DNA from 4 places in the Bacillus sp. KNSH39 genome. Region 1 is predicted to be linked to each of the others. Evidence: riboswitches for the same ligand, from Rfam matches in the RefSeq annotation. Region 1 holds a riboswitch; each other region holds the start of a gene.
The links. Region 1 has a riboswitch for lysine ahead of ACUL40_RS24150 (amino acid permease). Riboswitches for the same ligand answer to the same signal wherever they lie in the genome.
Positions count from the first base shown of each region.

Region 1 (3,120 bases):
ATCAAACCTCTCCTTTAATTAAAATGACCTTAATGATTTCAATTAAAAGCTTATTCTTTCCTTCTTATGAAACGAACCTAATTTATTTAAAAACGTAATTTACTAAATCTTAATTATGCATACACGCATTTTTCATAGGCAAATGTACACATTCTACAGAAATTTGATACCCTAGCCATCGCTCAGCAATATGTTCAAATGATAAAACAGATCCCGTTGTAAAAAAACGATGCTTCGGATTCAGATTGTCAGACAAAATTCCTTTGTGCTGTAAAATGGTACTTAACTCTATCGCTGTTTCTTCTGCAGAACTAATAATCGTTACATCTTCTCCTAGTTCCTTTTTTATATAGGACTCTAAAAGTGGATAATGCGTACATCCAAGAATTAACGTATCTATATCTTCTTTCGTTAATGGAAGTAAAGCTTGTTTCACTTGCTGCGTGACATATGCTGTATCTTCTAATTGATTTTCTACAACTGTGGCTAAAGTCGGGCAAGCATAGCTATGCACTTCCAAATATGTATCCAGCTCGTGTAATGCTTTTTCATACATATTAGATTTTATCGTACCTACAGTTCCAATTACCCCGATTTCCCCTTTCTTTGTTACTTTAATTGCCGCTCTTGCTCCTGGATGTATAACGCCAATAACTGGAATGGAAAGTGCTTCTTGCAGCTCAGTCAATGCAGCAGCTGCAGCAGTATTACATGCTACGACTAGCGCTTTTAATGGAAACTGTTTGAGGAACTCAACCATTTCAAATACGAAAGATTGCACCTCCTCTACACTTCTTGGTCCATACGGGCAACGCTTATTATCACCAATATAATAAATGCTTTCTTTAGGCAATTGTCTTATAATTTCGCTCGCAACTGTTAATCCCCCAACTCCCGAATCTAGCACACCTATTACTGAATGTTTATGACATACAGACATTTACTTCATCCCCTTTTCAATCATCTAGCGCTAATAATATGTATTATATTACGAAAATTCAAATATCACATAACAACCCCTCTTACTTTTAATCACAAACTCTTCTCTATAATCTGATTATTACTATATCCATTGACGTATAAAAATTCATTTGTTACTCTTAAAGACGTTAATTTAATATTTAAATCCTCATTCGTATCTCGGTGAGGTAGAGGTTGCAATCATTAAGAGTATCATTTCAGGAGATGTAGTGGCATTGATGAAGGAATGAGAAAGGAATGGTTGCCGAAGTAAGTCGTGTCCACCATGCACGCTTGCTGGGTCTGCATTTAATAAGTGCAGAACTGTCACAAACGTTTCGTTTGTGGAGAGCTATCGAGAGGTATGTCGTGGGTTTCTTATAAGATAGAAAGCATGTAGCGGCAAATTACATGCTTTTTTTGTTTTGTTTGGGACTTCTCTTCCTAACTCAGGAAGACATACATATCTCCTCGCTTGACTTGGTTATACTAACTTTGGAGGTATTTTCTATGCAACAAAAAAAATGGGGCTTTTGGGTACTAACAGCTTTCGTTGTCGGTAACATGGTTGGCGCTGGTATTTTCATGGTGCCAAGTACGTTGGCACAAACAGCAAGCCCACTCGGTGTCACTTTAGCTTGGTTAACTACAGGGTTTGGTGTTTTAATGCTAGCTCTTGTTTTCGGTAATTTAGCAATTCGTCGTCCTGATTTAACGACAGGGCCACAAAGTCATGCATATGCTTTATTCTCGACACCAAAAAAGAAAAAAATGGCTGGTTTCAGTATGGTATGGGGATATTGGGTTGCAAACTGGGCAAGTAACGTTGCCATCATTACATCATTTGCGGGATATTTATCACTCTTCTTCCCAATTATGAAAGATACGCGACTACTATTTTCAATCGGTTCGTTTAACGTAGAAGTCGGAAAACTAATTACATTTACGATTTGTTCCATCTTACTTTGGGGAACTCATATTATATTAACAAACGGTGTAAGCGGAGCTGGAAAACTAAACTTCTTAGCAACAACAACGAAAGTAACTGGATTCCTTTTATTCATCGTCGTTACGTTATTTGCATTCGAAGCTTCTAAATTTGGACAATGGTACACACCGATGATTGATAAATCAGGGGCATCACACGGTCTTCTTTCACAAGTGAATTTAGCTGCTCTTACAACACTTTGGGCGTTTATCGGAATTGAATCAGCCGTTCTTTTATCAAACCGTGCTGTTTCTCCAAAAACGGTAAAACGCGCAACAGTTGCGGGATTACTTATTACAGTTGCCATCTACTTAGGAATTACAATTTTAACAATGGGTGTACTTCACGTTGATAAATTACAAGCTTCTGAACGTCCATTAGCAGATGCACTAAACGCTGCAATGGGTCATGGCGGCGGGAAACTGATGGCATTACTTGCTCTTACTTCCCTGTTCGGTTCTATCTTAGGCTGGATTTTATTAAGCTCAGAAGTACCTTATCAAGCAGCAAAAGAAGGTTTCTTCCCTTCCTTCTTCACGAAAACAAATAAAAAAGGAAGTCCAATTTACTCATTACGATTAACAAACATTATGTCGCAAGTATTCCTATTCTCAACATTATCAGGAACCATTGCGGAAGCTTATACATTCGTTATTACCGTATCGACACTGGCTTACCTCATTCCATATCTCGTTTCACCAATCTTCCAGTTAAAACTAGTCGCAACTGGTGAAACATATAAAAATGAAATGCGGGCAAGAATTACAGATGGCATAGTCGCAGTTATCGCACTTTGCTACGCACTATGGGTTATTAAAACGGGCGCATCCGATATAAAAACGTTCCTTCTCGGAATTGGTTTATTCGTAATCGGATTTGCTTTCTATCCATTAATGAATCGTGATCAGAAAAAAAATAACGAAAAGAAAAACGGGCAAGTTGCATAACGCAATTTGCTCGTTTTTTCTTTTGTAAAACATATATAATAGAACAAAGAGGTGAAAAACATGTCAATCGAATCGCTATGGAGCAGTCGCTTCCAACAACATATTCAAAATATCATTACATACTTTGCACGTATGATTAACGGTTTACTATATAGCTTTATCTTTATTTCATGCGTTGGTGCATATTATTATGCTCAGTTTCTAAAAGCATCTCCTTCTAAAGGA
Region 1 is NZ_JBQXYO010000001.1:4,717,905-4,721,024, reverse strand. Features, by position in the region: gene racE (glutamate racemase) at 110-940, opposite strand; lysine riboswitch at 1,142-1,323, shown strand; gene ACUL40_RS24150 (amino acid permease) at 1,471-2,895, shown strand; gene ACUL40_RS24145 (ABC transporter permease) at 2,956-3,120, shown strand, end outside.

Region 2 (3,120 bases), 3.3 Mb from region 1:
AATCACTTTTGTTTTTTTCGTAAATTTATAACCTAACCATAGTACTAAGAAGAGTGGTAAACCGATGTAAGAAACGAGTACACCGTTCCAGTCGATTGACTCACCCATAAATGCCCCGTAGTTTTGTCCTAAAATTACGATGATACAAAGTGTAAATGCAAAGATTGGACCGAAGGGGAACCATTTTGCTCTATATGGTAAGTCATTTAAATCTTTTCCTTGTGCGATATACGCTTTACGGAAACGGTAATGACTAATTGCAATGCCGACCCAAGCGATAAAGCCAGACATTCCTGATGCATTTAATAACCAAATGTATACAACACCGTCACCGAATAAAGAAGCAATGAAAGCAATACTACCGACAATCGATGTTACGATTAATGCGTTAACAGGTACACCGCGGCTATCTAATTTACCAAGAAACTTTGGTGCCTTCCCTTGGCGAGCTAAATCCCAAAGCATACGAGTTGATGCATACATACCAGAGTTACCAGCAGATAGTACTGCCGTTAAAATAACAGCGTTCATAACAGAAGCAGCAAAGGCAACGCCCGCTTTTTCAAAAATAAGTGTAAACGGACTTACTGTAACATCACTTGCAGCAAGGCTTTCAGTTGTATAAGGAATTAATAAACCGATAACGAGAATTGCAAGGATATAGAATAAAAGAATACGCCAAAAGATTGAACGAATCGCTTTCGGAATATTACGCTCTGGATCAGAAGTTTCACCAGCAGCTACTCCTAATAGTTCAGTACCTTGGAATGAGAAACCAGCTGCCATAAACACACCGATAATTGCCATGATACCGCCGTTAAATGGTGCATCTGCAACAGTGAAGTTTTTAAATCCAACCGTTTCACCGCCCATAATTCCAAAAATCATCATGAAACCAACAATTAAAAAGATAATAATCGTAACTACTTTAATAAGTGCGAACCAATATTCAGATTCACCAAACCCTTTAACAGATAAATAGTTTAAAAGGAAAATAATAGCTAAACATAATCCGCTCCAAATAAGAGAAGGGGTATCTGGGAACCAAAATTTCATAATTAATGTTACGGCTGCAAGTTCAGCAGCAATCGTAATTGCCCAGTTATACCAATAGTTCCATCCAAGTGCAAAGCCAAGTGATGGATCAACAAATTTTGTTGCATACGTACTAAAAGATCCAGTAACAGGCATGTAAGCTGCAAGTTCAGCTAAGCTTGTCATTAAAAAATAAACCATAATTCCAATTGCGGCGTATGCAATTAATGCGCCACCAGGTCCAGCTGTATGGATGACACCACCACTGGCAAGAAATAGTCCGGTACCAATTGTACCACCGAGAGAAATCATCGTAAGGTGACGAGATTTTAATCCGCGTTTTAATTCACCTTGTCCTTGTGTAGTTTGCGTTTTAGAGGTAGATTGATTTGTTGCGCTATTCATGTTCAACACTCCTTTTCTTGTAGGTTAGGAAGGAGCGGGGGAGAAAAATACAAAAAACCGCCAAAGGAATTTGGCGGAACGTTTCACAAATAACCACCCCATCATACCCTTCCGTTAAGATAGCACCCCACGTTTACACGGTAATTTTGTAAACGTGACAGTTCTGTTCCTTTCGGAGACAGCCCCAGCTCATATTTCCAGAGAAGAAATATAAACTTCGGCAACTTTTCCTTTCAAACGGAGTCAGCTGACATTCTCTGTGTCTCGTCCGTTTTACTATTAAAAGTCGCAACCTCTACCTCATCGGATTGATGAGGATTTATATATTGCTAAGATTTTTAATATATGGCAATTGTAATGACTTTCTGAATATATTGCAAGATATTTTGTTAGGAAAAGTCAAAAAATATCGGTTATTGTATAGGAAACGCTTGCAAAACTCCACCCGAACCTACTATTATGTAGCAATAAGCAAAGAAAAAATTGTTATACAAATGTTTCGCAAAAAATATTGAAAAACCCTCTAAATTAAAAGAAAATTCAGAAAAATATAATTCGACATTCATAATAAAGTCATATTATTTGTTATAATTAGAGTAACGTTTAAGCAAAAAGGGGAAATCAAAATGAAATTAGAAACAGAAAGGCTCTATATAGTGCCGTGTACAGAAGAGAGGATTCAAGTCGCTAACGAGCAAGGATATAATAGCGGTCCGCATATTGTAGGGCATGTAGAGAATGTGAAACAAGATGAGGCTTTATTACCATGGGGGGCGTGGTATGTTCTTCGAAAAGAAGATGATAGCGTTTTAGGTGATATTGGGTTTAAAGGGAAACCAAACGAGAATCAAACAGTAGAAATTGGCTATGGATTCATTGAGAAATATTGGAATCAGGGCTATGCAACAGAAGCTGTAAAAGAACTAATCGATTGGGCTTTCAAAACAGGTGAGGTAGAAACAATAATTGCAGAGACACTTCTAGATAATTATAGTTCGATGCGTGTTTTAGAAAAGTTACATATGAAGAGAGTAAATGCTACAGAAATGATGATTAATTGGAAAATAGAAAAATAAAAAATACCGCTCTAAATTGAGCGGTATTTTTTATAGTTATGGTAGCATTTGCTTCTGATCATTCGGATACTCAGCCGTTGACGTATTAGGACGATTGGAATGATTACGAACAGCAATGAAAATAGAAATAATAACGACAAGACCAACTGCAACGTAAGAAAGTGAAATAATAGTTGGATCCACTTTAAATGTAGTAAGCAGTGTACGAATGTTTGTAAAGATAATAAGACCACCAACTAATACGCCAAGTAAATGAGAAGGAACGATGCGAACTAGCCATGCCGCGATTGGTGCCGCTACGATACCACCGAGCATGAGAGAAAATACCCAAACCCAGCTTACTTGTTCCCAGCCAAGTGAGATGAAGAAGCCGATTGTTGCAGCGAGTGAAACAGGAAATTCACTCGTATCTACAGATCCAATAACTTTTCTAGCTTCATTTCCTCTTGCTAGAAGAACAGGTGTCGTAATCGGCCCCCAACCACCGCCACCAGTTGAATCAACGAATCCAGCGAATAAACCAAGCGGCACAAGTTGTTTTGCAGACATACGCTTATTTGAAGTGACAATTTGTTTTTGAATGATGAATCGTAATAAAATATAA
Region 2 is NZ_JBQXYO010000001.1:1,459,243-1,462,362, reverse strand. Features, by position in the region: gene ACUL40_RS07405 (amino acid permease) at 1-1,440, opposite strand, end outside; lysine riboswitch at 1,553-1,746, opposite strand; gene ACUL40_RS07400 (GNAT family N-acetyltransferase) at 2,067-2,516, shown strand; gene ACUL40_RS07395 (sulfite exporter TauE/SafE family protein) at 2,553-3,120, opposite strand, start outside.
Region 2: another riboswitch for lysine. It lies ahead of ACUL40_RS07405 (amino acid permease); the one in region 1 lies ahead of ACUL40_RS24150 (amino acid permease).

Region 3 (3,120 bases), 570 kb from region 1:
CCATCCCCACTTGCAAATACACGCTCAGCTGAAGACTTGGATTGAAGCGTAATGTCAAATAGATGGTATGTGTATAAACCTAAATTCTTCACGACAGTTTGACGGTCAAATGAGCGCGAGAACATTTGTGGTTTATAAATAACTGATACAACAATTTGTAGTGCTAATAAAGCTGTTACACCGCTAAAGAAAGTTCGCTTCTCTGAGCGGGAAAGTGGTGTTTTGTCGCCAAATGATGGGAATTTACGTGAAATAAACATTAAAATAATTGCATCTGCAAATAAAAGTAATGTTTTGTACGTAAAGAGTTCTTTTATACTTGTCCCTAAATCAGCCATATTGTTTGTTTGGAATAAAACCGGGAAAGTAACGAAATCGTTATAGAACCCATAAAACATTGCGTTTCCAAATAAAATAAATGACAGTATAAAACTGATTCCAATTATAATTCGGTTTCGGTGCTTAGATGCAAGTAAAGCTAAGCCAAAAAATAAAAGTAACGCAGCTAGTGGATTGATAAAAAGCATGAATTCTTCAAAGAAATTATCAATTTTAATATCAAATGCTAGCTTGTACACAATATATGTTTTAATCCATAGTAAAACGACTGCAACGAGTGCAAATCGCAGTTTTGGAAACAGATGTTGTAGCATAATATACTCCTCTCCTAAAAAGCATGACAGTTCTTGTGAATCAGTTTGCTTAACGACTCATTTTATATATACGAACAGTCCTTTGTTATTATGATTATTATACTATGAGTATCATTATACGAAAATAAAAGAAGGTTGTGGGCTTTTTTATAATAATCGAGTAGAAAAAGAGTGGTGGGAGACAATAAAACAGAATTTCTATGTATGATAATTATCGTACGCAGAAAGAATCGCGTGATAATACGGAGGTTATAATGCGAAAATTATTATATTTTATAGCATGCAGTAGTGTTATACTTTTTACTTCACCGAGTGTGTCGGTAGCCCAATATGATGCACCTCTTATGGAAGATGCACTTTATTCTGTTTTATTTCCAAAAATAAATAAAGCAATTGAAAAACAATATGGAAGTTTGAAACCTTATCAATGTCCTAAAATTATTAGTTTAAAAAAAGTGTATAGCGGTACATATTTATTTCAAGCAAGTATTGAAGTGACAAAGTATGAACGTGTTGCTGGGAAAATTGCTCCACCATTTGAGAAGGTAACGATTACATTTAATAACGAAGAAGGCGAATGGGAAGTGACAAAGATTTCAGTAAAGCGCTTACCAAATGATACGAAACTAAACTGTGAAAAAACAATATGAAAAATTGTTTGACAAATAAAATGGTCCTTTGGTATTGTTAATAGCAACAATTAGATGTTTGAAAATTAAATAGACTTACCTCATCTACTCTCAAAGGTAGAGGCCGCGATAGGAAAGAGTAAGCTATGGGAGATTTAATGGAATCTGTGATCATAGGTTGAAAGGGACTATTGCCGAAATATAAGAATAACCATCTTATTCATATATTGGGACTGCATTGAATAAATGTAGTACTGTCATAATATTTATTTTATGGAGAGCTATTTGGAGATGTTGATGCGGTTTCTTATTTTGAGGAGATAACAACTCGTTTATTTTTTCAATATATATTTTTCCTAATAAGAAACGCGTGTGAACATTGTTCCGCGCGTTTTTTGTCTATCTAAAAGCGTGCTGCAATGAATAGAAGATTGGGGTTATGAGTTTTAGAGGAAATAAGGGAGGAATTTAAATGTATTTACACGGCACAAGCCGAATTAATGGGCAAGGACACTTAGAAATTGGAGGGTGCGATACGACGCAGCTAGCAAAGCAATACGGAACACCACTTTATGTATACGATGAAGAGTCTATTCGAGGAAAATGCCGAGCATTTCATCGTGCTTTTAAAGAAAGTGGTTTCTCTTATCAAGTAGCATATGCAAGCAAGGCGTTCTTGTGCATGGAGATGTGCCGAGTAGCTCGTGAAGAGAGTATGTCATTAGACGTTGTTTCTGGGGGAGAATTATATACTGCGCTCCAAGCAGGATTTCCGGCATCACGTATTCATTTTCATGGAAATAATAAAACAGAAGAAGAAATAGTGATGGCTCTTCAGGCGAATATCGGTTGTTTTGTCGTAGATAATTTCTTTGAATTAGAAGTTTTACACGATTTAGCGATGCAACATGGGAAATTTGTGAACATATTAATTCGTGTAACGCCTGGAGTAGAGGCGCACACACATGAATATATTACAACAGGTCAAGATGATTCGAAATTTGGATTTGGTGTTTCAAACGGTCAAGCGATGCAGGCAATTGGATTTGCTTTACAAAAATCAAATTATAATGTGCTAGGGATCCATTCACATATTGGGTCGCAAATATTTGAAACAGCTGGTTTTGTTCGAGCAATTGAAGTTCTTCGCCAATTTTTAGAAGAAGTGAGAGAGCAAACAAACTATGTAGTAAAAGTGTTAAATGTAGGCGGGGGATTTGGAATACGTTACACAGAGTCAGATACACCATTAACTCTTGAGACATATGTGCGAGCTGTAACAAGTGCAGTGAGAGAACAATTTACTGTATGTGAATATCCATTGCCAGAAATATGGATTGAGCCAGGCCGTAGCATTGTAGGTGATGCTGGGACAACAATTTATACAGTTGGATCTGTGAAAGATATTCCTGGTATTCGGAAATATGTATCAGTCGATGGTGGAATGACAGATAATTTAAGACCTGCTTTATATAATGCGCGTTATGAAGCGATGTTAGCGAATCGAGCGAATGATGAGAATGAGGAACTCGTTTCGATTGCCGGGAAATGCTGTGAGAGTGGAGACATGTTGATTTGGGATATTCATTTACCGAAAGTCGCTGCTTCTGATTTACTAGCAGTTTCCTGTACAGGAGCATACGGGTACTCGATGGCGAATAATTACAATCGGATTCGAAGACCAGCCGTTGTCTTTGCAAAAGGCGGAACATCGCAAGTAGTTGTGGAACGCGAAACATATGAAAATATTATTGGGAACGATCGCATACGTATTAAAGAGCTTGTCTAAATAGGAAAAGGAGTTGTTCGAATGGGCAATTCCTTTTTTATAAAATAAA
Region 3 is NZ_JBQXYO010000001.1:5,285,599-5,288,718, forward strand. Features, by position in the region: gene ACUL40_RS27180 (LTA synthase family protein) at 1-653, opposite strand, end outside; gene ACUL40_RS27185 (DUF3888 domain-containing protein) at 908-1,303, shown strand; lysine riboswitch at 1,393-1,574, shown strand; gene lysA (diaminopimelate decarboxylase) at 1,755-3,071, shown strand.
Region 3: another riboswitch for lysine. It lies ahead of lysA (diaminopimelate decarboxylase); the one in region 1 lies ahead of ACUL40_RS24150 (amino acid permease).

Region 4 (3,120 bases), 4.5 Mb from region 1:
GATAACCGAGGGCGTTTACAGGAGCTGTTCGGTGATCTGCTATAGTAGGAGGGGTGAGAAATCGCGAAAGTTCAATTCGGCTGTGGCCATCTGGAGTGACCATCATAGCGATTTCTACGCACTGAGAACCGAGTCCAGTTACGCGACCAGCCCATTCACCTTCGACATTTGCTCGACCTTCGAGATTCAAGCCAATCTCCTCAAAGAAAGAGATTGCGTTATCAAGGGATTCTACAACGATGCTGACATTGTCCATTCGTAGTAATTTGTTTTTTGCCATAGTCTTATCTCCTTATGTATAAAAGTTTATTATTTAATTATCCTCATAATTATACTACTAAGTAGTTACAAATTCCTTTCAGTCAAAAACACCTTGTCACAGTATAGGAAAATGTGACAAGGTGTTTTTTAATATATCATATAGCATCTTGTTAACGAATAGCTTTTTATTTAATAGGAAGGAAGTAGATTAATATGTTTTTTTTATAAGCGTTACTAAACATATCAAATTAGCTCATTTGCACGAAAGGCTCAATTTTCGCCATAAATGATTGATGCAGCGCCTCAACGCCTGTTACTAAATGAAGGCGGTCAATAACGACAGACACTTTAATTTCTGATGTACTTACCATTTTAATATGAATATCTTCTTCTTTTAAAGTAGTGAACATATTTGCAGCGACACCTGGGTTAGATACCATGCCAGATCCTACGATTGATACTTTTGCTAAGTGATTTTCATGTTCTACAGATTCATAGTGAAGAGTTTCTTGATTTTGTTCCAAAACTTCTAAAGTTTCTCTTAAATCATTCGAGTGAATGGAGAAGGAGAGATGTACAGTTCCTTCATTTGTAATACTTTGAATGATGATATCTACATTAATGTGTGCTGCTGCTAATGTAGAGAAAACTGTTGAAAGCGAGCCTTGTTCTAGTCCTTTAATTGTGACACGTGTAATATTATCCTCAAATGCAATACCTTTAACGATTGATTGTTGTTCCATGTTACATTCTCCTTTTACAATTGTTCCGTTTTCTTGTTCCATACTTGAGCGAACTTCTAAAACTACGTTATGATTTTTAGCAAACTCAACGGCGCGCGGGTGTAATACGCCAGCACCGAGATTAGCAAGCTCTAACATTTCGTCATAAGAAATTTCGTCTAATTTGTAAGCATCTTTTACAACTCGTGGATCCGTCGTATATACGCCTGTAACATCCGTATAAATATCACATTTTTTTGCTTTAAGTGCAGCGGCTAATGCGACAGCAGTTGTATCAGAACCGCCTCGTCCAAGCGTTGTAATTTCAAAATCTTCACTGACTCCTTGGAAACCAGCTACAATAACAATCGTACCTTCAGCAAGATAAGATTGAATACGATCTGTATGAATGTCAGTAATCCGTGCACTACTATGTACAGATTCTGTCGTGATACCTGCTTGCCACCCTGTTAATGAAATTGCATGATAGCCTTTTGATTGCAGTGCCATTGTTAATAATGAAATAGTTACTTGTTCTCCTGTAGATAGAAGCATATCCATTTCACGTTTACTTGGATTTTCTGTGATAGCGTTAGCGAGTGCGACAAGTTCATCTGTGCTTTTTCCCATTGCTGAAACGACAGAGACAATGCTATGACCTCGTTCATATTCTTCAATAATTAAATTTGCTACATGTTGAATGCGTTCGACGCTTCCGACAGAAGTGCCACCAAATTTTTGAACAATTGTTTCCATTACAAATTCCTTCTTTCGTCTATTTTTAAGAATAGATTAGGAAATATATCAATCCCAATACTCCTGTAGTTACCAGAAAGACAAACAAAAAACACCATCTCAAATAAGTGAGGATGGTGCTGTTACAGGAAAAGGGAAACAGAAAACGGAGCTAATAAAAAAACCGCCAAAAAAGGAATATCATAAAAAATGATATCTCTTTTTTGTAGATAGCTCTTCATACGTACACGTCTGTACATATGACAGTTCTGTTTCTATTCGAAAACAGCCCCAATTGATAAATGCAGAGAAATTTATCAATTTCGGCAATACTTCCTTTCATCTAAGTTCATAGACATCTCTGTGTCTCCATTAGAATACTCATAAGTATCGCAACCTCTATCTCACGTTTTAGGCGAGAGTGTTTGATTTATGAAGTTGTTGGTAACATTTGTTTTATAATAATTTAAATTTTTCGGGGAATCAAGTGTTTTATATATATTTTAAAAATTCTTTCTTTTTTTCGAGGAAGTTTGTGAAAAATGTAGCAAAATAAATTCATTGCATGTACATTAAACTTATAGTGCATAGGAGGTGGGGAGAATGAAAAGGAAACAGCCTATTTATGTTGCGACAAAAATGAACACGACGATGGGAAAATTATGGGAATATACGCAAGAACCAGCTATACATACAGAGTGGGATGCTCGCTTTACTGAAATTTCGTATTTAGAGAAAAAAGAAGGAGAACCACAGAAGTTTTTGTATAAAACAAAGATTGGATTTGGGCTTGAAATAGCTGGAGAAGGGGAATCAATAGGTGAAATAAGAAAAGAAACTGGTGAAAGAATTTCTTCTTTAAAATTTTGGACGGATAATACATTATCTCTTATTCAAATAGGACGTGGTTATTGGAAGTATACGCCAAATAAAGAATACATCCATTTTGAGACACAATATGATTATGATACAAGATTTGGTCGTGTAGGGAATGTAATAGATTGCTATATATTTCGGCCGTTATTAGGTTGGGCGACTGCTTGGAGTTTTGATGCTTTAAAATTATGGTTAGAAAAGGGGCTTCATCCTAGGTTACTAATTAGAAGAACAATGACGTATTGGCTCGTATGTTTTTTATTTGCTTTTGTATGGATATATCAAGGGATAGTGCCAAAACTACTGTTTACTCATTTAGAAGAAGTAAAGATGCTTTCTGTATTAATCGGTTCAAATGAAAGTAGTATATGTATACTTAAAATAATTGGGATGTTAGAAATAATTTTCGGCGTCGTATGGCTGTTGCCAATAATAAAACGAAAATTATTTATACTGCATATTATTGTATTACTAGTTTTAACGTTAGCAGCAGGATTTACGAATATTGCAAGCTTTACAGGGCCGT
Region 4 is NZ_JBQXYO010000001.1:187,889-191,008, forward strand. Features, by position in the region: gene ACUL40_RS00965 (VOC family protein) at 1-280, opposite strand, end outside; gene ACUL40_RS00970 (aspartate kinase) at 510-1,739, opposite strand; lysine riboswitch at 1,942-2,128, opposite strand; gene ACUL40_RS00975 (DoxX-like family protein) at 2,322-3,120, shown strand, end outside.
Region 4: another riboswitch for lysine. It lies ahead of ACUL40_RS00970 (aspartate kinase); the one in region 1 lies ahead of ACUL40_RS24150 (amino acid permease).